DNA from 3 places in the Paenibacillus sp. NPDC093718 genome. Region 2 is predicted to be linked to each of the others. Evidence: riboswitches for the same ligand, from Rfam matches in the RefSeq annotation. Region 2 holds a riboswitch; each other region holds the start of a gene.
What was found. Region 2 has a riboswitch for cyclic di-GMP ahead of ACQKPA_RS21065 (non-ribosomal peptide synthetase). Riboswitches for the same ligand answer to the same signal wherever they lie in the genome.
Positions count from the first base shown of each region.

Region 1 (7,511 bases), on a different contig from region 2:
CCGCTGCTGCGCAGATCATTGATGAGTGCGAAGTACCGGTTATTGATCTGCGTTACGACCGTCGGGACATGGAATGCGCTGCCGTCCGGATTGATGATTACGCCTGTCGTGATGCGGTTCGGATCAATGCCTTCCGGAAGCGCGATGTATTTCGGCGCATATCCGTTCAACTGCCCGGAACGAACCGTTTTGTCGCCATGCGTGAAGGTCATGTCAAGGTCCACTGGATGAACCAGCAGCTCGTAACCTTTGGCTGCCGCCTGCTTGCGGGCACTGTCCGCCAAATCTTGAGGGGAGCGTTTGATGTTGATGCTTACTGCAATATCCTCAAGCTTTGCGTCCCACTGCTTTGCGATCGCGTCCAGATCCAACTGCTTGCCGGGAACTGGGTAGATCGCCAGCAAATCTTCGATTTCCAGCGTCGAGGCGGTGTCGGCCAGCTTCTTAATATCAGCTGCCGTCAAGCCCTGTACCTTGGTGTCTCCACCGACAGGAACGCGAATGGCAAGTTTTTGTCCATCGCCCTGAGCCAGAATATTTGACAGCTTGCCCGAATCGACTTGAACCGTCGTATGGTTTCCATCGCCTTCCGTCTTGGTGCTTCCGGTGGCGAACGTAGAATCTTTACCGTTTACCGTAGTGGTAACGCCGGAAGAATTCGTGTTTGGAGTCGAAACCGTTCCAGAATTAGTCCCTGAACCGGTACCCGGTGACGTTGTTTCTCCGCCGCCATTGTTTCCAGGAGTCTTCGCTGGGACCAGTCCTTCTTGGGCTTTCTCTAATGCTTCAAGGGCTTTATTCACTTCTTCTTGGGTTGCTTTCGGATCATTCAGTACGTTGTTAGCTTCTTTCAAAGCCTCTTGAAGCTTGTCCCAGCTCTCTTGAGTATAGTCGGTCGAATTTAGTGTTCCGATCTTGTCTACTTTCGATTGAAGTGCCGTTTTATCGGTTTTTACAATCTCAACGGTATAGATGTTCGTTCTGTTTCCGATCGTCACTTCAACTTGAATGACATTCAGGCCTACTTGAAGCTGCAGGTCATTCCAATCGGAAGGATCGGAAACTTCGCTGCCGTTAAAGCTCAATTTGGCCTTGCTGTCGGGATTCACCAGTTCAATGGCAGCAGCAACGCTGTAAACATCCTCCGTTACGGAAGCCTTGTAATTTAGATACTTATTGCCGTTAAATGGCGGAGATAGTTCAATCTCCTCGTGATTAGTCGAATTGGCAACTCGAAGGTCAAGCTTGTCCAGAACAGCGTCAATGGTTACGAGATTTTCGTAGGCATTCGTCAAGTTCTCATTCGCCTGGTCGATCTCCACCTGCGTGGCATCCGGATCTTGCAGAACGCGATCAGCCTCTGTCAATGCATCCTGCAGTGACTGCCAACTTGACGGAGTATAATCCGCCGGCTGCAAGTTCTCACCCGCTATCTTATCGACCATAGCTTGCAGTTGCGTTTTATCTGTCATAGCCACGGCTTCGCTCGTCACGCTGCCTGACGCATGTATACCATCGGCGGTGACCTTTACGGTAATGGCCGTCCCAACATCGTCAGCCGTTAGCGTATAACTTATGCCGGTTGCATTCGGTATAGCAACGCCATTACGGTACCACTGGATGGTCGGCACATTGTCTGTCGTATTCGGGGTATATGTGATCCCGGTTACGTTCGCGGTCAATGTCTCGCCTACCTCGGCTGTTCCGTCGATCGTTACACTGCCGCCCATCACTGGAAGTTCGATATCTTGTGTGGCCGTGATGAAGTCACTAATGACACCGGAATTATATTCAACAATAACTCCCGGGTCTTTATATGCGCTGGAGCCTCCGTGTGTATTATTTACGGCCAAGTAACCAATTTTATGATTCGTGGTGTCTAGCAGAAGTGTGAGGTGGGTTAATTGTCCATTGGGTACAAATTCTTTTGAGGTCTCCAGATTTGTTGGCAGACCGTTTGATACATATTTGCTCACGGTAGAAGTTTCAGTGTCCCAGTTAGGTGCTTCAGTCTTCGTAGCGCCAATAAAACTTAAAAAGTTCCAACTACTAGCTCCAAAGGGGCTCTTAAACTCCTCAAACATATTGGCAATCGCAAACATTTCCCCAGGATTATCTGCTGTTGGCTCTACAAGATGTCCGTTATTACTCGCTGCAGTCGTTACAGCATCTTTAAATGTCATGGTGCTCTGTCTGGCGACATATACAAAATAGCGTCCATCGTAGGTCCGTACCGAGGTTTTTCCATCGGTCAATGGCGCTCCTGGTACTACGTTTACAGTGACACTCTGCGTTTTCCCAGGATCTTGTGTAAACTTCATATTTCGAATAACAGCTTGAATGTCTTCGTACGTCGTATTACTTGAAAAATTGAACACTCTATTGGTAGGTGTAGACTTGTCAGTAACAATGCCACTAATTTTGATACCCTCAGTCAACTCGGTAATTCCGCTTGCAGCCGTCCCAACGGCAATGGAGCCGCTATTTACAGTCACAGTAAAGTATCCGCCCGCATCTTTAATGGCGCCTGTGCTATCAAATGTGGCATTGGGCAGTTGATAGGTTGCTTCGGTTACACTAACAGGATTACCAAGATTAAGTGTTGGCGTGGTTGCTGCTCTTGCTTCTAACGGGTAAAAAGGTAACATCGTCAATACCATAACGATTGTCATTAGAAGAGATAACCTTCTTTGATTTCTTATTTTCATCTTTTTTTCTTTCCTCCTGACAAAAGCAAATTCTTTCTGTTGAGCTACCTCGAAGCAAATTGATCTGCGATTCTGCCATTCCACCATGTCCAAATACAGCGCATCTTGGCATTGTAATCGCCGATAACTATCAAATCCAATTTGTTATGCGGACGTCTCGCCATTCAAAACAGACGGACACCCTCACGGTAAAAACAGCCCTCCTCTTTTTAAGATTACAAAAAAACCTCCATCCAAAAGCGGGCATACGCTAATAGACGGAGGCTCTTCCGTCGTATTCGGCAGCTGGCTGGCAGTAGCATTTGCATGTTCAGCAAATCCGTTAGCCCCTTTAGCTTTGCGTCCCCATCTTTCAATGGGTTTGCCATTATCGTACGAGTTTGATATATTTGAAAAATTTAAATATTAAACTAAAAGTATATTATAAAAGGTTTATAAGTTAGGCTCTAAAGACTCATCTTTGTAGTATTTTGTATCCATTTGTCGAATCGGGAAATTTATGACTTTATCAGCAGCACCAAAATAAATACTACTGGAGGCATCGTAGTAATAACCTTTCAAATCCCTCGGGCACACACCATGGGGACGCCAAACAAAAGGCATCTTCGCTAATTAATGCAAATAAAAAATCACCAACCCTAATGGAGCTGGTGAATGCTGTTAACCCAAAATTTTGATGTCTTCGCCGTTACTTGTGATACGGTTCAGCTTATCGGGTCTATCGGCGAATATCGCCATCCAGAGGGATACTGAAAAAGGTCCAACTATGCATGATTAAAAATAAATGAAAAACAACCATTGATGACTTCCATGCCATCAATGGTTGTTCTTAGTTACTTCATTATTTATCAATCAGATTAGTCACTTTCAGCATTCTAGCAATCAGTGCAGTTACTTCAGCACGTGTCATTTCTGCTTTTGGACTAAGGAGTTTAGGGCCATTGCCTTGGATAATTCCCGCATTGACCAGCTGAGCAACATCGCCTTGTGCCCAACCCGCTACGTTTGTCCCATCCGCATAAGGTGCCAGTGTAGAAGCGATCTGCTCCTGATTTGGCACATCTTCGGATTGAATCAAGCGGTACGCGCGGGCAATCATAGCAAAACCTTGCTCTCTCGTGATTTGCTGACTGCCTTTGAAGTTGCCGTCATCATAACCACGAACGATACCAATTTCATCCGCAAGGGCTACGGCATTACGATACCATGCCGAAGCTGGCACATCTGGAAAGATGTTTTGCGGTGCGTCCTGACGCATCAAGCCTAGGCCCAACACGATAATTTCAGCAAATTCAGAGCGTGTCACATGGCGCTTCGGCGAGAACGTGTTATCTCCGTTCCCCTTCAGACTCAGTCTTGCAGCAATATTGTTGACATCCTCTTTGCCCCAATGATACTGTACATCGTCGAAATCCTTCGGATTCCAGATGACCGAATAGGAGCCGCTGCTGCGAAGATCATTGATGAGTGCAAAGTACCGATTATCGATCTTTGTTACGACCGTCGGTACATGGAATACGGTGCCGTCCGGGTTAACGATAACGCCTGTCGTAATCCGGTTCGGATCTACGCCTTCCGGAATTGCGATGTATTTTGGCGCATATCCGCTCAGCTGACCGATTCTTACCGTCTCGCCTTCATGGCTAAACGTCAGATCCAGATCGACCGGGTCCACCAGCAGCTCGTAGCCTTCTGCTGCTGCAAGGCTTTTCGCCGAAGCAATCAGGTCTTCCGAAGAACGCTTGATGTCGATGCTTACGGCAATATCGCTAAGCTCTGCATTCCCCAATTGACCTGCTACGGAAGAGAGGTCCATATTAGCTGCAGGAACCGGATAAATCGCCAGCAGGTTGCCGATTTCCAGGTTGGCACCCTTATCGCTCAGCTGCTGCAGAGCGTCCGCCGTCAAGCCTTCCACCGTCATATCGCCTTCCTTCGGCGAATGAATCGCCAAGCTCTGACCTGTGCCTTCCGAGATGGCATCGGCCAGCTTGTCCTGATCCACCTTAACCGCCGTTATCGTCCGGCCGCCCGAAGTAGAAGCCGTACCCGTTGCAAAGACATTGTCATTGCCGTTCAATGTGACGTCGAGCTCGGAAGAAGTCGTAGGTGAAGTCGTGCTTCCTCCACCGCCGCTGCCTTTGTTGTCATCGTCATCGTCGTTATCGTTATCTCCGCCGCTGCTGATTCGGTTAACTGTGATTTTGTATAACGTTTCCCGGCCGTTCGCGGTAACTTTTACGACGATCGTATTGGCGCCTTCGTTCAATGGCAAGCCTTCGCTCACCGTTCCATTGTCCGTTTCCATCCAGGAGCCGCCGTTGAGCGAAATCTCGATTTTGGCGTTCGGATCCTGACCGGCGATATTATTCAAGATTGGCGTGGTATATACGGCATACGTTACGGTAGTAACGGTGTAATCGTAGGTGCCTCCGGTAAACGCCGGTGTCAGGGTGATCGGTCCATGTTCCGCATCATAAAGCTGTAAATCATCCAGCACGGCCGCATTCGATGCAGCTATCGTCACGGACTTATATTCGGTAACGGACTTGCCGTTTTTCACGGCCGTAATTTCAAACGTGTAATCGCCGTCAGCCAGCTCGTTATCCGGCGTAAAGCTCCACGTACCGTCTTCCAGAACCGTTACCGTCGGAGTATCCACGATATTGCCGTCTTTATCCTTGATCGCGACCGTAATGCTCGAGCCCGGGCTTGCCGTTCCGCTAAATTCAGGTTTGGATTCGGTCACAACCGTGCCGCTTGGTTCCTCTATGGTCAACGTTGGGGCCGAAGCGGCCACCGTCAACGATTTGGTCTCTGCAGCCGTCAGGCTGCCTTTGACCCCCGTGACTTCTACCGTATAGCTGCCGTCGGTCAAATCTACGCTTGGCGTAAACGACCAGTTGCCATTCTCGTCTACCGTGGCGATGCCGCCCGCACCTAGAACCGCTTGTCCGCCCGCATCTTTAATGACAACGGTAACTTCAGAACCCGCCTCCACTTCCCCTTTAATTTCCGGGTTGCGGATATATACGGTGTCTTCGCTTGGTTCGGTGATCCGCAGAGCAGCGGCAAACGGATCTTCAGCGTTCAGGCTGAAATCGCCGACAGCCGTTCCTTCTTCTTCAGCGCCGATCAGATGTCCGATGCCGCCGTCATAATTCGCATGTACCTCGTCGTCGCCTGACAGCGCGGTTCCCTCGGGCAGCGTTATGATGACCTTCGTCGGATCGTTCGAGTCTACTGCGACATCTTGAACGGTTACTGCAATTCCGTTAACCGTTACCGTAAATCCGTCCGTTGCCGCTTCTCCGGCACCAAGATTAAACTTAACCGCTTTATCGAAATCAATCGCAATCGTATTCGAGCCTTCGATGAAGCCTCCGGCTTCCGCTATCGGCGGATTCTTTTCGAGACCGTCAATAGCTGCCTGCAATGCGTCTATAGCCGCATCCACTTGGGCTTGCGTTGCCTCCGTGCTGTTTATAAGAGCTTCCGCTTCCCCGATTTTAGTTTGCAGGGCTAGCCAAGAAGCTTCCGTGTAATCCTGGTCGGTAATGAGTAAAGCCTCATTAACTGTTTTATCCAAAATAAACTTATTCGTGATCACAACGTCATTAAACAGCTCTACAGGAATACCGGTTTCGCCGTCTTTCAGACTGCCGCTGCCGTCATAACCCACGGAGATTTGACCGCCGGACGCTAACTGCGATTCCGTTAACGTAATCGAAATGGTCGACCCGTCAACAGTATAAGCAATGCCGGTAAGATCTCCATACGTTGCGTCCCCGATCATGATCGTGAAGCCCGTCAAATCTTCCAACGTGACATCGCGATCGAAGGTCAGATTCAGCGTATGGCCATCCGTTGCTTCCGCTAACTGCAACTGCGCATTATCCAGTTCCGGATAAGCAGCCGCAAACGTAAAGAAGGAGCCGTCCTCCAGGCTTGCACTGTCTAAAGTAACCTTACCGCCGATTACAGGATAGAAGGAATCGTTAGCATCAAACGTTTCATCATTGCTAATGATTATATGGCTTGCTTTTATTCCTTCGGCATCGTCGATTTGAAGCGTGATATACTGATCATTCCAATTCGTTTTTTCCACTTGGTAGGCACGATCCATCACTTTCACATAAATACCGTCCTTGATGATAGACGTATCGGCGTAATCCGCCGTGTCATCCATACCGTTATCTCCGAACACAAAATAGGAGTTGTCCACCATTTCTGCGATATTATCCGTATTGTCCGAATAAATCGTATTTCCAATCGCAATCGTTACATTCGCGCCTTTGGCTTGCGATTTGGATTGTTTTTGGTTTTGCGCTCCAAAGTCGTCGCGGCCGATTCCCGTAATACGGTTACTGTAATCCGCATGATTGGTCGAGCTCCAGAACACCGTACCGTCAGTTCCGTTCCAGTCGCTTGCTACATAATCGTGAGTTAACGTGATCCCGTACTTAAGTGCCAGGTAGCTATTAACCTTATCTCTCTCGTAGGTTTGTAATTCCCGATCATAAAGTATGGTTTCCGTCATTAGGCCGGTAAAACGACGGTTATGCCCCGCTCCGAAGTAATAGCCGCCGGAAGCCGAAGCTTTGTTAAAGCTTGGAGCATTACTGGTCGGCGTTTTCTCTGACAACATCTTTTCATTTAAATACATGCCAAAGGAATTTTGTGTACGCCGAACATTAAATATATCGGCCGTCCCTAATTCATATTGTCCGCTTGCATTATTAACTGATAAGACATCCGATACCGCATTGCCAAACGAGGTTACGATCGAGCCTGAAGTGAAAG
Region 1 covers NZ_JBNNUS010000004.1:593,730-601,240, forward strand. Annotated here, with positions in the region: gene ACQKPA_RS15520 (S-layer homology domain-containing protein) at 1-2,708, opposite strand, end outside; cyclic di-GMP riboswitch class I at 2,986-3,084, opposite strand; gene ACQKPA_RS15525 (S-layer homology domain-containing protein) at 3,550-7,511, opposite strand, start outside.
Region 1: linked by a shared signal. The riboswitch ahead of ACQKPA_RS15520 (S-layer homology domain-containing protein) and the one ahead of ACQKPA_RS21065 (non-ribosomal peptide synthetase) in region 2 are both predicted to bind cyclic di-GMP.

Region 2 (7,511 bases):
ATGATCCAGATGGCAATGGTCAGCGCGATACGATTGGGATCACCGGACCGGAGAGTGGCGGTAAGCTGTATGCGAACTTCCTGGAGTCGAAGAACAATTTGTACCGATTTGACGCCATTTTCTCCGCGCATGACTCGTTCCCTGGATACTGGCTTGAGGGCGAGGATGGCAGCCCTGTGTACGGGTCAATCCTGCCGGAGACTCGTGAGGCGTTAGCTAGTTTGAGAGATTTGTATTCCAAGGGACTTATTGATCCTGAGATGGGTGTTCGTAACAAAGCGGATGAGCCCATTATCGCCGGAAAATCCGGAATGTTCTTTGCGCCATGGTGGATGGCTTACGGTCCGCTAACCAATGCTGTAAAAAATGATCCCGAAGCCAACTGGCAAGCTTATGCTCTGCCTTTGAATCAAAATGGCGAATTTAGACCACATGCTGCTACTCCTTCTACTGAGTTTGTGGTGGTTCGGAAAGATTACGAGCATCCGGAAGTTCCGATGAAATTGCTAAATAATTTGTTTAAAAACGAGCAAGAGAACACCTTTGACCCGAGCAAAGGCGGTCCTGGTTACTATCCGCTCCGCGTGGTTTACGCTCCATCCGATGAAATTGAATTTACAGTCAAAGCCCTCCGTGATGTGTTGGCGGGCAATAAAACCGCAGAGGATTTTGCGAATGACAAAGCCTACAAACTGCTGCCTTCGGACATCGCAAGCATCAAGACGATCAAAAACGAGCCTTACGATTCTATGGATCTTTCAACATGGAACCCTGAAGCGAACTGGGGAGCTTGGACTCGAGCATACTCTATCATGGTGGGCGGCAGGCCGCTGGTTGATACCGAGTTTGAAGAGGTGCCTAGTCTTCTGTATGAGCAGACGCCGTTAATGGAGAGCCGTTGGGTGAATCTGCGCAAGTTAGAGGATGAGACCTTCCTGCGCATCATCATGGGGGCGGCTCCACTGGAGACATTCGACTCCTTCGTCGAGAACTGGAAACGTCAAGGCGGCGACCAGATTACCCAGGAGGTTAAGGACGCGCTTGCGAAGTAATCTTAAGCCAGATAACGAACCACATAGCCAGGGCTCCCGACACCTGTCGAGAGCTCTGGAACATTCGAAGTAGGATTCGGGGAAAGGAGTGCTGTCATGCGTATGAAAGGCTTCGCCAAACATTATTATCTGATGCTGATCCCGGGATTTCTATGGCTGTTCGTCTTCAGCATCGTTCCGATGTTCGGCATCGTCATTTCGTTCCAGTATTTTAATCCAGGCAAAGGTATCCTGGGCTCGGATTGGGCGGGGCTTGAGCACTTCAAGTATATGTTTTTGCTGAAGGATACACAGGAAGTCTTCATGAATACGCTTGTTATCGCGTCCATGAAGATTGTCGCCAATCTGATTGCGCCTCTGCTGTTTGCACTCATGCTCAATGAGCTTCGTCTGATGATTCTCAGACGCTGGATTCAGACCATCGTCTACCTGCCTCACTTCTTATCCTGGGTTATCCTTGGGGGCATTGTACTTGATCTGTTCTCCTATAACGGACCCGTCAATCAACTGACCGCTTTGTTCGGATACCAGCCCAAACTGTTCTTTGCCGATTCCCAGCTGTTTCCGTTCCTCGTTGTCGGCAGTGACGTCTGGAAGGAATTCGGTTTTGGCACCATTATCTATCTTGCTGCGCTTACCGGGATCAACCCGGCACTTTACGAAGCTGCCAACATCGATGGCGCAGGACGCTGGAGAAGTCTCTGGCATATCACGCTGCCCAGGATCCGCACGACAGCCGTATTGCTTACGGTACTCAGCTTGGGTAATGTGCTTAACGCGGGCTTCGACCAGATCTTCAATCTGTACAACCCGCTTGTCTATTCTACAGGTGATATTATTGACACCTGGGTATATCGTACGGGTTTACTCAACCTGCAATATGAACTTGCGACCGCCGTCGGCCTGCTGAAGTCTGTTGTGGGCTTCCTGCTGATATCCGTCTCGTATTACCTGGCTTACCGTTTTGTTAACTATCGCATATTCTAAGGATTCATCCTGATGCAAAGATGTATAAACTCATCCCATTCCAACTAGAGAAGGAGGTGCCTGACCGTGGTCAGAGATCGGACGTTCGGCAACCGTGTGACTGATATTATACTGATTGTAGTCCTGATAGGCATTACTTTGTCATGCATCCTGCCGATCTGGTACACGCTCTCCCTTTCGCTTAGCTCCAACTCTGCCGCTGCCGCCGGTAAGGTCTGGCTATGGCCGGTCGATTTCAATCTTAACGCGTATGCCCAGATTCTCAATGACAATCAGTTCTTTCGGTCCTTCTGGACCTCGACCCAGCGTGTGCTGCTGGGGGTTATGCTCAACTTTATCATGGTTGTGCTCATGTCTTACCCGCTCTCACGGACAGCGAGAGAGTTCAAAGGGCGCAATGTGTTCATGTGGATTCTCATTTTCACGATGTTATTCAACGGCGGTCTGATCCCGCTGTATCTGACGGTCAAAGAGCTCAACATGCTGAACAGCATCTGGGCACTTGTCCTGGTCGGCGGCGCGCAGACACTCGTCTTCAACGTCATCCTCACGATGAACTTTTTCCGCAACCTGCCCAAAGAGCTGGATGAAGCCGCACTTGTCGACGGCGCAGGACCGTGGTACATTCTGTTCAAGATCTATATCCCGCTGGCCGTGCCGGTGCTGGCGACCGTCTCGCTGTTCAGTATCGTGTATCACTGGAATGAATTTTTATACGGTCTGATCTTCATGTCTCGTGAGCAATTCTATCCACTCCAGACGTATATCCAGCAGCTCGTCGTGTCGGTCGATCCATCGACGATGTCCGAGGACCAGTATCGGCGCTTGTCCGAGTTGTCCAACCGGACACTTGATGCCGCCAAGATCTTCATCGCGATGCTGCCCGTCCTCATCGTTTATCCGTTCCTCCAGCGCTTCTTCATCCACGGGATTACGCTGGGTTCGGTTAAAGAGTAACTCACCCACCCAGGACAACAGCTTTCAGAGATCCATATCATGTTCATTACATTTATTTAAAACATACTGAAAATAGGGGCCGTTCCAAATGATCTTAGATCTTGAGAAGCGGCCCCCTTTTTGCTGTTGTGAGGCGCCGAGGGTACGAATCATTCCCCATCGCCATTGTGCTTTATTTTCCTGAATGAGTTTTCGTTCAAGGTAGAAATTAGATCACAAAGGCGAACGCTTTCGCTTGTCCGGAACGCTTCGTCCTCTCCGCTTCGTGTATAAAAAAAGCCTCAGATGACGCCGAAATACTAACTCACAAGTAAAAAAAAGGGCCCCGCTCGGCAAATCCGAATGCGGAGAACCCCTTGACGATTCATCAGTTACTTTTTCGCTTCCAAGGCTTTTTGGTAGATTTCAAGGTATTGGGTTAGTTAGAGTCCGTCTAATCCCTTAACGTAGGCGTCCCATGCCGCGGCGCTGTATCATCCATGCTGTAGGCATAACTGACCAGCGCGGTAGACAATGCTCCAATAACGTTGTCTGGTTCCCGGTTGGCCATTTGCTGAACCGCGTCAGCGTTTTGTGTAAAGGCAGCCGGATCAATTAATCCCTCCAAACTCCCTAGAAATGGTGTGCTCCCATCCATCATTAGAGATGACTGGACGATAAGGATCGATAAATTTGTCACATACGTTTTCGATTTGGCCGGCATCCTTGTCCGGCCAGATCTTTTTAAGCATTTGCTGCGTTTCATTTGCGATTCGTCTCAGTTGACGATCATCGGACGAAGAAAGTCAGGGTCCGGAAGAGCTTTTTTATCGACTTTCCCGATAGGGGTAAGCGGCAAACTTTCCATCTGTACCACAAGAGAGGGCAGGAAATATTCAGGCAAATTCCGGGCTAAATACGCCATAACTTCCGTTTCGGACAACACCTGTTTCGCAACATAATATGCGCATATTATCGGATTTCCACTTCCGTCCGCTTTGACGGCTACCGCGGCTTTCAAGATTCCGTTGTGTTCCAAAAGGCGAGTCTCGATTTCTCCCGGTTCCACTCGATACCCTCGGATCTTCACTTGATCGTCGATTCGCCCGATCATTTCGATATTGCCATCCGGCAGCCATAAGGCCAAATCCCCCGTTCGATATAACCTTTCCCCGAGGAGCGGATGTTCCACAAACTTGGTTTCTGTCAATTCCAGCCGGTTCAAATACCCCCGCGCGATACCGTCTCCTCCGACGCAAAGCTCTCCCACTACTCCGATGGGCTGAAGCTTCAACTGTTTATCCAGGATATAAGCGGAGGAATTGCATATTGGTCTGCCAATTGGAATGACGGATTCGAATTCACGTTCGATCGGGAAATAAGTGGAGAACGTCGTGTTTTCCGTCGGACCGTACATATTGACCATCCGCAGATCGGGACACCTCTTCCTTACGGCATTTACGTGCTTCGGCGACAACGCTTCTCCGCCGACTAGCAAGGTGTTCAACGTACGAAAGACGTCTGGGTCCTGTTCGGCCAGATTATGGAACAGAGCAATAGTCAGAAACCAAGCCGTAATGTGGTGGCCGATGATAGTTTCCTTCAATTTGTGAAGGTCAAATAGGTCCGTGTCCTTCATCAAATACAAGGTAGATCCGTTCAAAAGGGATCCCCAAATTTCAAAGGTCGACGCATCGAATGCAATTGTACCGGTTTGCAAAATTCGATGCTCCTTGGAAAAATTGAAATAATGGGTATTCTTGACCAGTCTTACGATGTTTCGATGTTCAACCATGACCCCTTTCGGTGTCCCCGTTGATCCGGACGTATAGATGATATACGCTAGACTTTGTGAGGTTACTGCAGATATCGTATGGGGACAGCGGTCAAGGTAAAGCTGCGCGTTGTCCCAATAAATTACTTTTCCTTCAAATGCTAAGTCAGGCTTCCAACTGGAAGGGGCCAGCAAAAATCCCGCCCGACTGTCCTCGAGCATATATTCGATTCTTTCGCACGGAGAATCGGCTTCGATGGGCATATAAGCGCCGCCAGCCTTCAATATGGCTGTAAGCCCTACAATCATACTGATAGACCGATCCGCAACAATGCCAACGACGCTCTCCGGCCTTACGCCGTGATCCTGCAGTGCTTTTGCAAGCTGGTTTGCGTGTTCGTTCAATTCCCGATAGGACATCTGATGGTCCTCGGTCATAACCGCCGGGCGATCGGGGGTTAAGCGGACCTGTTCCTCAAACAAGTAATGGACCGTTTGTCCGGAAGGATAGTCCGTCTTAGTACCGCTGAAAGCCAGAATCTGTCTCTCCTCTTCTTCGGACATCATGCGTATGTCGGCAATCTCTTTCTCGGGAAAATCTGCTACTTCATGCACAATACGGCTCAAGTGGCTCCCCATCTGCTCGATCGTTTCTTTTCTGTACGAGCGGGTCGAATATTCAAGGCGTATCATGATAAATTCCTTCTTAAAAGCCGTCAAAGCAAGCTCAAACGTCCCCAACTGATCGGATTTCAAAGGAATGGTATTGGCGTTTTGCCAAGTAAATGCCGCTTTGATGAACGGGTTGCCGCTCAGATTCTTACGCATATTCCGATCTTCGAGTGCTTGCATCGTGTTATGCTTAACTTCTATCAGAAACTCACCTAATGGCTTATGTACAGTAGGAGAGTAACGTATAGGAAACATCTGGTTTTCCAACAGATACCCGATTACAGGATCATCCTCGCCGGTATATTTGGCAAGCAGGATCGCATAACAGGCCATAAGTGCCATATCCACAGTTATTCCGAAATTAAACGCAAGTTCATGGAGTCTTCGGGTCGTTGCAAAATCAAGGGAAAAACTAACCCGGTTTCCTTTATCGTTGGCCCATCCCCCCCTCGGCAATTCGTCAATTGATACTTCACATGTCGTTTGTTCCATGACCATCAACCTCCCGGATAATCGATTCATTAATGTCTGATTGTTAACGAACAGAAAAATCCTCTCGCATTCTGCGATGAAGTAATGTCCCCCTTCAACACCGCAAAAATGACACCTTTCGGACGTATGGAGCTTTCACACTCCGATCTTATTGTGCTGAATAGTTTATCTTGTTTCCCGTAGCAGACCGATATCCAGTTGTTTTTTGGAACGTCAAAAAAACCCCTTTCTTCAATTCAAAATAATGAATAAAACGGAGGTTTCCCGTTGTATTCGGCAACTGGCTGGCATCGCGGTAGCAGTAAATCCCGCATTAGCCCCTATAGCTTTGCGTCGCCACCTTTCGGTGGGTTTGCTATTGTCGTACAAAAAAAGTATTTAAATTGTAAACCATGATTATATTATGTATTCGATTTACAATTACTGTATCTTGTTTCCAGATTAAAATCGATAGGTCTTTTGTTCAATATTGTCTTTCTAGAATTGTTTTGATGATACTGTTAACCATCATGAAACTCTAGGTCAAGATAGTTAATCTTTACTAATTTTTGCTTTTCGCCGACTTCACTCTACTTCACTTAACTACCTATTAAAACTATATTATTCAAAAGTCAGGATACGTTTTTACAAATAAAATTCGATTATGAACAGAGACATACACATGTTTATGTCCCTCGGCAGAATTCCATAAAATTACGCCATTACTCTAATAGAATCCGTATTAACTCTCCCCTATCCCAGCGTATTCTTCTGTTATTACTTGGATATTGGATGATGGCTAATTAAGGCAATAGTTCTATTTTCAACTTCACTCCTATATCCATTGCCCTAGCTACGACATCGGAAATCATTAGATCCAATTACTTCAGTCTCTTATCAACTGAGACTAAAATACCGGTTATAACTGGTAAGGACATCTCGCTTCGGAAGAGAAAACTTTCATAAGTTCAACTTTTCTTCCAAGTAGCGGTTACAACGAATGCAATTGCATAACCGTTCACTCAAAACACAGCACAAAACCATCGGAATCAACTTATAGGTTTATGCTCTTGTCCCTATGGATCACTGGACAATAAAGCAAAGAGCCGTTGTCCAGGACAACGGCCTCATATTGCTATATGTCAATAACAGTTTTAAAAAGGGCCGGTTATTTTCACATTGATTTTATTGGATTCAACCGTTACCCCGTTCAATGTAATTCGAATCGACAACTCGGCTTGCCCCGGATGCTTGGCGATAATCTTTCCTTTTGGGTCAATCTCCGCCTTATCCGGACGGCTGCTCAAATACTCAATCTGAGCGCCGGATAACTCCTTAGTCGTTCTTCCTCTCTCAAGGAAGACTTCGTAGGAATAACCGACTTCATCTCCCGGCTGAAGCTGGAGCGATTCAGCCTCGAGCTGTACTTTGTCTAGCGGCATCACCAGATTCGGGTCGCTATACTTCATCAGCTCGCTGCCATATTTGAAATAGAAGTTGCCAAAGTCGTCCTGTGCAAGCTTTTCCGCATTGCCCTCCAACAAGATGGACAGCGATTTGCTTGCTGTGTCAATCTTAAACAGCTTGCTCGTATACGTATGGTCAGCAACATATCCCGT
Region 2 covers NZ_JBNNUS010000007.1:80,956-88,466, forward strand. Annotated here, with positions in the region: gene ACQKPA_RS21045 (extracellular solute-binding protein) at 1-1,052, shown strand, start outside; gene ACQKPA_RS21050 (ABC transporter permease) at 1,149-2,039, shown strand; gene ACQKPA_RS21055 (carbohydrate ABC transporter permease) at 2,106-2,996, shown strand; gene ACQKPA_RS21060 (hypothetical protein) at 3,430-3,603, opposite strand; gene ACQKPA_RS21065 (non-ribosomal peptide synthetase) at 3,754-5,913, opposite strand; cyclic di-GMP riboswitch class I at 6,186-6,280, opposite strand; gene ACQKPA_RS21070 (hypothetical protein) at 7,047-7,511, opposite strand, start outside.

Region 3 (7,511 bases), on a different contig from region 2:
GTTTCAGACCAAGCTCGACCAGGGCATCAACACAAATTTCCGTCAAACAAGCTACTTTTTCAACAGGAAGATCCAATGATATCTCCGTCCCTGTTAAATCCTTAAAGGTTTCTGTGGATGCTTCTTCAGCTTTATTATGAGTAGTCTCGCCAGCAGGTTGCTCCGTCGTCGTTTCAGGTACAGCTTGTGTTTCTCGACCCTTGTCTTGAGAACCGCTGCTGCACCCGGCAATGAAGATAACGAAAATCAAGAACATGGTTGCTAACCTCTTGCGCATAAATGAATCCCCCTAGAAACGCGTTATTTAATCGTAATAATTACAATTAAGAAGATTCTAGCTTTATCCTTTTTGCTTGTCAACTCATTCCTGAATCTTTATGGTTCGCTGCACACCCACGCGCCTCTCAACTGGCAGAGGGTATTTGACCCCTTATTCCCGGACACCTTGAAATCCAAACAGAAAATCTTCTTGTCACAACAAGATCATTAAGCTATGATGTAAATCGTAATATTTACGAATAGAGGAGCGGTCATCATATGTACATAAGAAATCACTTTCTGAAGCTTGGCATCCTATTGGTATGCATCAGTTTGATCAGCGCTTGCGCCCAGCCCTCTCAACGTGCCGAGGAGAAAAAGCATATTCATTTCCTCTATAATTTCTCAACGAAGTCTTTAGATCCTCATGTTGATTCAAGTTATGTTCCGCTGCGGGCGGGGATAACGGAAACGCTGGTTCGCCTGGATGAAGAGAATCTATCCATCGCGCCTTGGCTGGCGGAAAGCTGGGAAGGTGAAGATGGTCAGCACTGGACGATTAAATTACGGGAGAATATTACGTTCCATAACGGCAATGTAATGGATGCTGAAGCGGTGAAGGCCTCTCTTGAACGGGCATTAAAAGAGAGTATAGCTATTCAGAATGCACTCAAAATCGAAAAGATTGAAGCGGATGGTTACACACTGCAAATTACAACAAAGCAGCCGTTTCCCGAGTTTGTCTCTGAGCTTGTTAATCCTAATGTATCCATAATTGATGTTACGGAAGAAGACATGATAAACCGTCCTGTAGGAACCGGCCCTTTCGCATTAAAGTCATTCTCACCCGGGAGCAAGCTGGAGCTTGAGCGCTATGACGACTATTGGGATGGGGCTTCCAATCTTGATTCCGTGACGTTTGCCTTTAACGAGGATGCCAATGCCCGTTCGCTAGCGCTCCAATCCGGTCAGGTGGATATCGTTTATCGTCCGGAGACAGAAAGTTTAGAATCATTGCAAGCCCAAGGTGGAATTAAAGTGGAGTCGACTGCGACATTCCGCGTACATCAAATGACCATGAATATGGAACGTGAAAGTTTGCAGGACGTTCATGTTCGTCGTGCGGTGGATGCCTTGATCGATCGTCAGAAGATTGTCGATACCATTCTGTTAGGCTACGCTGAACCCGCTTTCGGCCCATTTTTACCTTCATTGCCCTTTGCCCCCACTTACGAACAGAGCGACACGGGTGCAGACATCGCTGTAAAGCACTTGGAGAAAGCGGGATATTCACTTGTGAATGGGAAAATGCAAAAAAACGGTGAACCATTGACCTTCACCTTGTTGACCTATAGTGCAAGAGCGGACTTGCCTTTAATCGCTCAAGTTTTTCAGTCGGACGCCAAACAAATCGGAATCGACGTTGAGATTCGCCAGATCGATATCCCTGAGGAGTATATGGCTTCTAACCGCGATTGGGATCTCGCTACGTACAGTAATCTAACAGCCCCGCGCGGAGACGCCGGTTATTACTTAAATGCAACGTATCACCCTACGGGGGCTCTCAATTTTTCCGGTGCTCAAAGTCCTGAATTGACGGCCATTATTGATCAGCTCAATCAGACCGTTAACCAAGATGAACGTGCTTCGCTTTCAGAACAAGCCGCTGATTATGTTCACAACAACATGATTAACTCGTTTGTTCTGCATCCTTCGACCATCGTTGCCTATAACGAACACAAAGTGAAAAACTGGCTGACTACCCGTAGTGAATATTACATGATTACAAACCGGTTGGATGTGAAGTAAATGCTCCGAATCCTTACTCGTAAATTCGCGGAAGTCTTGTTTTTCATGTTATTTATTACGTTTATCAGCTTCTTGTTCATTCGACTTGCCCCTGGCGATCCGATCTTGACCATTTTGAACGTGGATGAGTTATCCGTAAGTCAGGAGCAGGTAGAGGCCCTAAGAGAGGAAATGGGATTCAATAAGCCGCTGCTTGTCCAATATGGACTTTGGCTGGTTAAATTTGTTCAGCTTGATTTCGGCAGCTCTTATATCACGGGTCAACCCGTCATGGACGTCATATTAACGGGGCTGCCGGCTACACTCGAATTAGCGGTCGGTGCGTTGATCGTAATGCTGGTCGTATCCATCCCGCTCGGATCGCTGTCCGCCCTTTATCGGAACAGCTGGATAGATCAATTGAGCAGAATCCTATCCATTCTTGGAGCCGCCGTTCCAAGTTTTTGGCTTGGCCTTATTTTTATCGATTTATTCGGCGTGCGCCTGAACTGGCTGCCCATTATGGGAAGAGACGGATGGATTACCCTGGTCTTGCCGTCATTGACGCTTGGTTTGGCGATTTCCAGTGTATATGTTCGTTTACTCCGCTCCAGCTTGCTTGATTCGCTTAGCCAGGAATTTATCCGTGCCGCGAGAGCGCGAGGTCTGTCGGAGAGGAGAATTTTTTTCGTGCATGCCTTCAGGCACAGCCTCCCTCCTGTCATTACCTTTTTCGGCGTCAGTTTAGGAAGCTTGATCGGCGGGGTGCTAGTCATTGAAGTTCTATTTGCGTACCCAGGGGTAGGGAAGCTTGTTGTGGATGCCATACGCCAACGCGACTATCCCCTTATCCAGGGCTACATTTTAATGATGGCGGTTATCGTTTTTATGGTAAACACAGGCGTGGATTTATCTTACCGGTATTTAAACCCTGAAATGAAGCTCAAAGAAAGGGGGATTCATGGATGAAGGGCATGTCTTCACCATTGCCAAAGATAAAAAAGCCGGGCTGGCAAGGGATCCTCGCATTGGTTAGCCTGTTCCTTGTTTTATTGGTTATCGTTTACGTATTTATTTTCTTAAAACATGATCCAACATTAACAAACCTGGATCATCGCCTTCAAGGATCGAGTCTTCAGCATCCGCTCGGAACAGACCAGCTCGGCCGGGATGTTCTTACCAGGCTTTTGCTGGGAGGACAACAAACGATGGGATACAGCTTGCTGGCTCTGTTGGTTTCTCTCGTGATTGGAGTCCCGTTTGGTCTTATTTCAGGATTTAAACGAGGGGTCGTGGACCGTATTTTCATGCGTATTGCCGATGGATTTCTATCTTTCCCCGATACGATTGTCGCGATTGTTCTGAGCGGATTGCTTGGAGCCGGGATCAGCAACCTTGTGCTTGCCATTGTGATGGTAAAATGGGTCAGTTATGCCCGGCTTGTTCGCAGCACGGTATTATCGGAATCCCAAAAAGAATACATCCTGATTGCTCGAACCAATGGCTTATCTTCAGGTAAAATCATGCGCAAGCATTTATTCCCTCATATTGTAGGGCATGTTCTCGTACTTGCAAGTCTTGATCTTGGGAAGATTATCCTGCTCATTTCCGCCTTTTCATACATTGGACTCGGGGCTCAGCCCCCCACTCCGGAATGGGGAGCTATGCTTAACGACTCTCGGTCCTATTTCCAATCCAATCCAGAATTAATGATATATCCCGGTTTATCCATTGTATTGGCTGTACTGCTAACGAATATGCTGGGGGATTATTTACGCGATCATTTTGATGTAAGAAAAGAGGTGCGGTCATGATGCTGTCAGTCGAGCAAGTATCTATTAGCAGCAGAGACAAGAAGATTATCGATAACGTCACACTCTCCATCCGTGAAGGTGAATGGTATGCACTGGTTGGACAAAGCGGCAGTGGAAAATCCTTGCTCTCCCTGGCAATCGGTCAAATGCTCCCGCCTAATTTGCGGGTCGAAGGAAACATATACTATAAGGAACTCCATCTTTTGTCTTTATCGCCTAAACGAATGAGAACCGTTCGCGGCTCAAAACTAGCCTATATTTTTCAAGATTACCAGGGTTCATTTACACCCTTCAGAACGATTGGCCAGCATTTTGAAGAATACCAGAAAGCACACGGTATCTCCGATTCCAAAACTCGGCGGCTCAGCGCATTTGCTGCACTGGATTCCGTTGGGTTAGACGAATCCCTGTATCTTCGGTATCCGTTTCAATTAAGCGGAGGGCAGCTTCAACGGGTCTCCATTGCTATGGCACTTCTGCTGTCGCCGGATTTATTAATTGCCGATGAAATCACCACGGCGCTGGACAGTGTCTCCGGCCATAAGATTTTGGAACTCCTTGCAATGAAGCAAAAAGAGACAGGCTTTGCCATTCTATTCATCACCCATGATTGGCGCCATGTCAAACGTTACGCCAACCGTCTGGCTGTCATGAGGGAGGGTCAAATCATTGAATCGGGCGAGAAAGATTTTGTTCTTGCGCATCCTCAGCATGAGTATACCCAAACATTAATCCATGCGGCCCCAACGCTAAATCACAGCCCTTCATCGGCCGTACGGGAGGCGGAGATTGTATGAAGCTGCTATCCGTTAAACAGCTTACGAAGTCATATCAAGGACAAAAAACAGCCATTAACAACCTCTCCTTCGAACTGAATCAAGGGGAATGTCTTGGTCTTGTCGGGGAAAGCGGCTGTGGCAAAAGCACGCTCGCTCGCTGCTTGCTGCGAATCGAGACGATCGACGGAGGCGCAATTCATTTCAAGAATGAAGCGATTGAACAGCTTAATGAGCGGCAATTGCACCCTTACCGGCAAAAAATGCAAATCGTGTTCCAAAATCCATCCGCTGCTTTGAACCCCAAGCTTAAGATAAAGGATTCACTGATAGACCCGTATGAGCAGTACCGGAAGAAGCTCAGTCTCCGACATTTTTCCTATACCTCTAAGGAGGCCTTCGTCAAGCAGCTTCTTGACGCCGTTGAACTACCGGAGCGTTTAGCGAATCAGTATCCGCACGAATTAAGCGGCGGACAACGCCAGCGTGTAACGATTGCGCGTGCGATCAGCATCGAACCGGAACTCATCGTGTTGGATGAACCTACGGCAAGCCTGGATGTGATTACACAGGGAGCCGTTCTTGCTTTATTGACAGAGCTTCGCTCTTCTTTAAATTTGTCTTACTTATTTATTTCACATGATTTAGCTGCTGTAACTCAAATGAGTCAACGAATCCTGGTTATGAAAGATGGGAAACTCGTAGATCAATTTCATCGCGATCATTTGTTTTCGGAGGAACGGCATCCGTATACCCGGGAGCTCATTTCGATCTTTTAGATAAAAATAACATGACGCAGCTGCCAGCGGAAATACATGAGGCACAGAAGGTATCTTCTGTGCCCATTTTGATTCACATATGCTTTTTGATATATTCCTCTTGGTTTTTTAATTGCATGTAACGAACAATCAGATCATCCAACGACTGTGAAATGGCGACAACATCTTGATGCACCAATTCAAAGCTGCCGGCCATTCGCTCAAGTTCTTTTCGGAGAAGTTCGAGTTTTTTCGATACTTGTTTGAGTTCGCTCTCGATAGAAATCACCTTGTTCACCCACCCCCGTCGTAACAAGTGATTGATGACAGTTGCTGATAATACGAATCAACCTAAGCTAAGCGGTTAATAATGGAATCGATCTTCTGTTCATCGCTGCTGCTGCATTCGGCAGCTCATAGCCAAAAATAAAAAAACTCCATCCATTATGATAACCACAACAAAATAGACGGAGGCTTCCGTCGTATTCGGCAGCTGGCTGGCATCGCAGTCTTAAGAAGATCCACATTAGCCCCTGTAGCTTTGCGTCGCCACTTTTCAGCGGGTTTGCTATTATCGTACGAAATATGAATTTGTCGAATATTCAAACATATTATGACATATTCAAACTATAACTTACATTGTTTTTCATTTAATATAGGCCGCACGACCTAAAATTTCATATTTTTGTTATATTTATCAATCACTCTCACACATGTACAGAATCACTTTTTGCGCCAAGCAGGTTGATAGACCGACTTCGGGGGAGGGAACTGGTGAATCCAGTTAATGATCCGGGTCGATATCCACTGGCATATAACTGCAAGGATAATAATTTTCCAATCGATCACATAGGCAGCGAAGGCGAATATAATTCCATTCATCCAGAACAATGAGGTACCTGGGTTGATTCTTTTATACTTATATATGGCTAAGGCAACATAACCGATTCCCCCGTTCGATACCCTCTGTTTTATGAGAATGGCGACACCTGTCCCGAGAATAACCGAGCCGAATAGAAGATCGATCCATACGTTGCCGAACGGGGGTTCTAAGAACACCTCGAAGAAATTAACGGAAACGGACGTCACTGTTATAACAAATATGGTCCCGAAGGCGCTGACACCATCAAGATAAGGGACTGTAAAGACGAGGAAAATAAAATTAGCGAGCCACAGTCCGAGACTCATCGGGATCTCGAACGCATGGTTCAGAAGCACCGCGATTCCAGCTCCTCCCCCCGAAGGAATGGCGTGAGGAAACAAGAACATAGCCATGGCAAAGCCTTGAATGATGGAGCCGGCGGTAATGTAGAAAAGTTTCTTGGAAGCATGACGATAGAAAAAGGGGCTCTTCCGCCCGGGTAGGATATGTAAGTTCACACGGAATCATCCTTCATAGATTAGAGTAACAAGCCAGTCCTGCTTTTTTAGTGTATGCTTGTTCCCTGAAGGGGATACCGGGATAGATCTTTTAAACGAAAATATGTATAGGCTGACTCTGGAGATATCCATAGGCAGCCCTCTAGTATTTATCATTCTCTTGTGGTTTGGTCTATGTTTAAATTACGTAACAAAATCCATCTGTTTGTTTCTCTCTCACCCCGAGCTCAAACGTATCTTGTCGAAGACCCCGGCGCATCGTTTCAAGGGAAAGCACTTCGGTGGGTTGGATATTTCCCAAATGTACATGAGGTCCAAATTTACGGAGAAGCATCGCTTGCTGCTGCTTAAGAGGTGCCTCCCAAATCAGCTTTCTTGCATCCGACACGTTGTCGATGATATGATTTATCATTTCTTCCTGACACTCGCCATGCTTATCGTAAATACCGATGCCTAGTCCTGACTCGCGCGCTTCAACGATGATAAACTCCGCGCCTACGTCTAAATCCGCTTCCATTGTATACGCTAGCATTTCGGCGTCGATGCGGGAACCGGATTGTTTTTTACCATACTCCGTAAAAACCCGAAGTCCGCGTTGTTTACCTTCCCGGATGAGTTCCGTTCGTTTTTTTCGAGACATCTCAATCGTGCCGTCAGATACCTCTATAGCGTTAAATCCAAGACGGCAAACGGTATTAAAAAATGCGGGAACAACATCTTGCTGCACGGCTGTCTCA
Region 3 covers NZ_JBNNUS010000001.1:1,121,184-1,128,694, forward strand. Annotated here, with positions in the region: gene ACQKPA_RS05455 (ABC transporter substrate-binding protein) at 1-277, opposite strand, end outside; gene nikA (nickel ABC transporter substrate-binding protein) at 538-2,067, shown strand; gene nikB (nickel ABC transporter permease) at 2,068-3,015, shown strand; gene nikC (nickel transporter permease) at 3,012-3,860, shown strand; gene ACQKPA_RS05475 (ABC transporter ATP-binding protein) at 3,857-4,657, shown strand; gene ACQKPA_RS05480 (ABC transporter ATP-binding protein) at 4,654-5,415, shown strand; gene ACQKPA_RS05485 (Spo0E family sporulation regulatory protein-aspartic acid phosphatase) at 5,489-5,683, opposite strand; cyclic di-GMP riboswitch class I at 5,880-5,974, opposite strand; gene ACQKPA_RS05490 (YitT family protein) at 6,118-6,762, opposite strand; gene ACQKPA_RS05495 (phosphosulfolactate synthase) at 6,953-7,511, opposite strand, start outside.
Region 3: linked by a shared signal. The riboswitch ahead of ACQKPA_RS05485 (Spo0E family sporulation regulatory protein-aspartic acid phosphatase) and the one ahead of ACQKPA_RS21065 (non-ribosomal peptide synthetase) in region 2 are both predicted to bind cyclic di-GMP.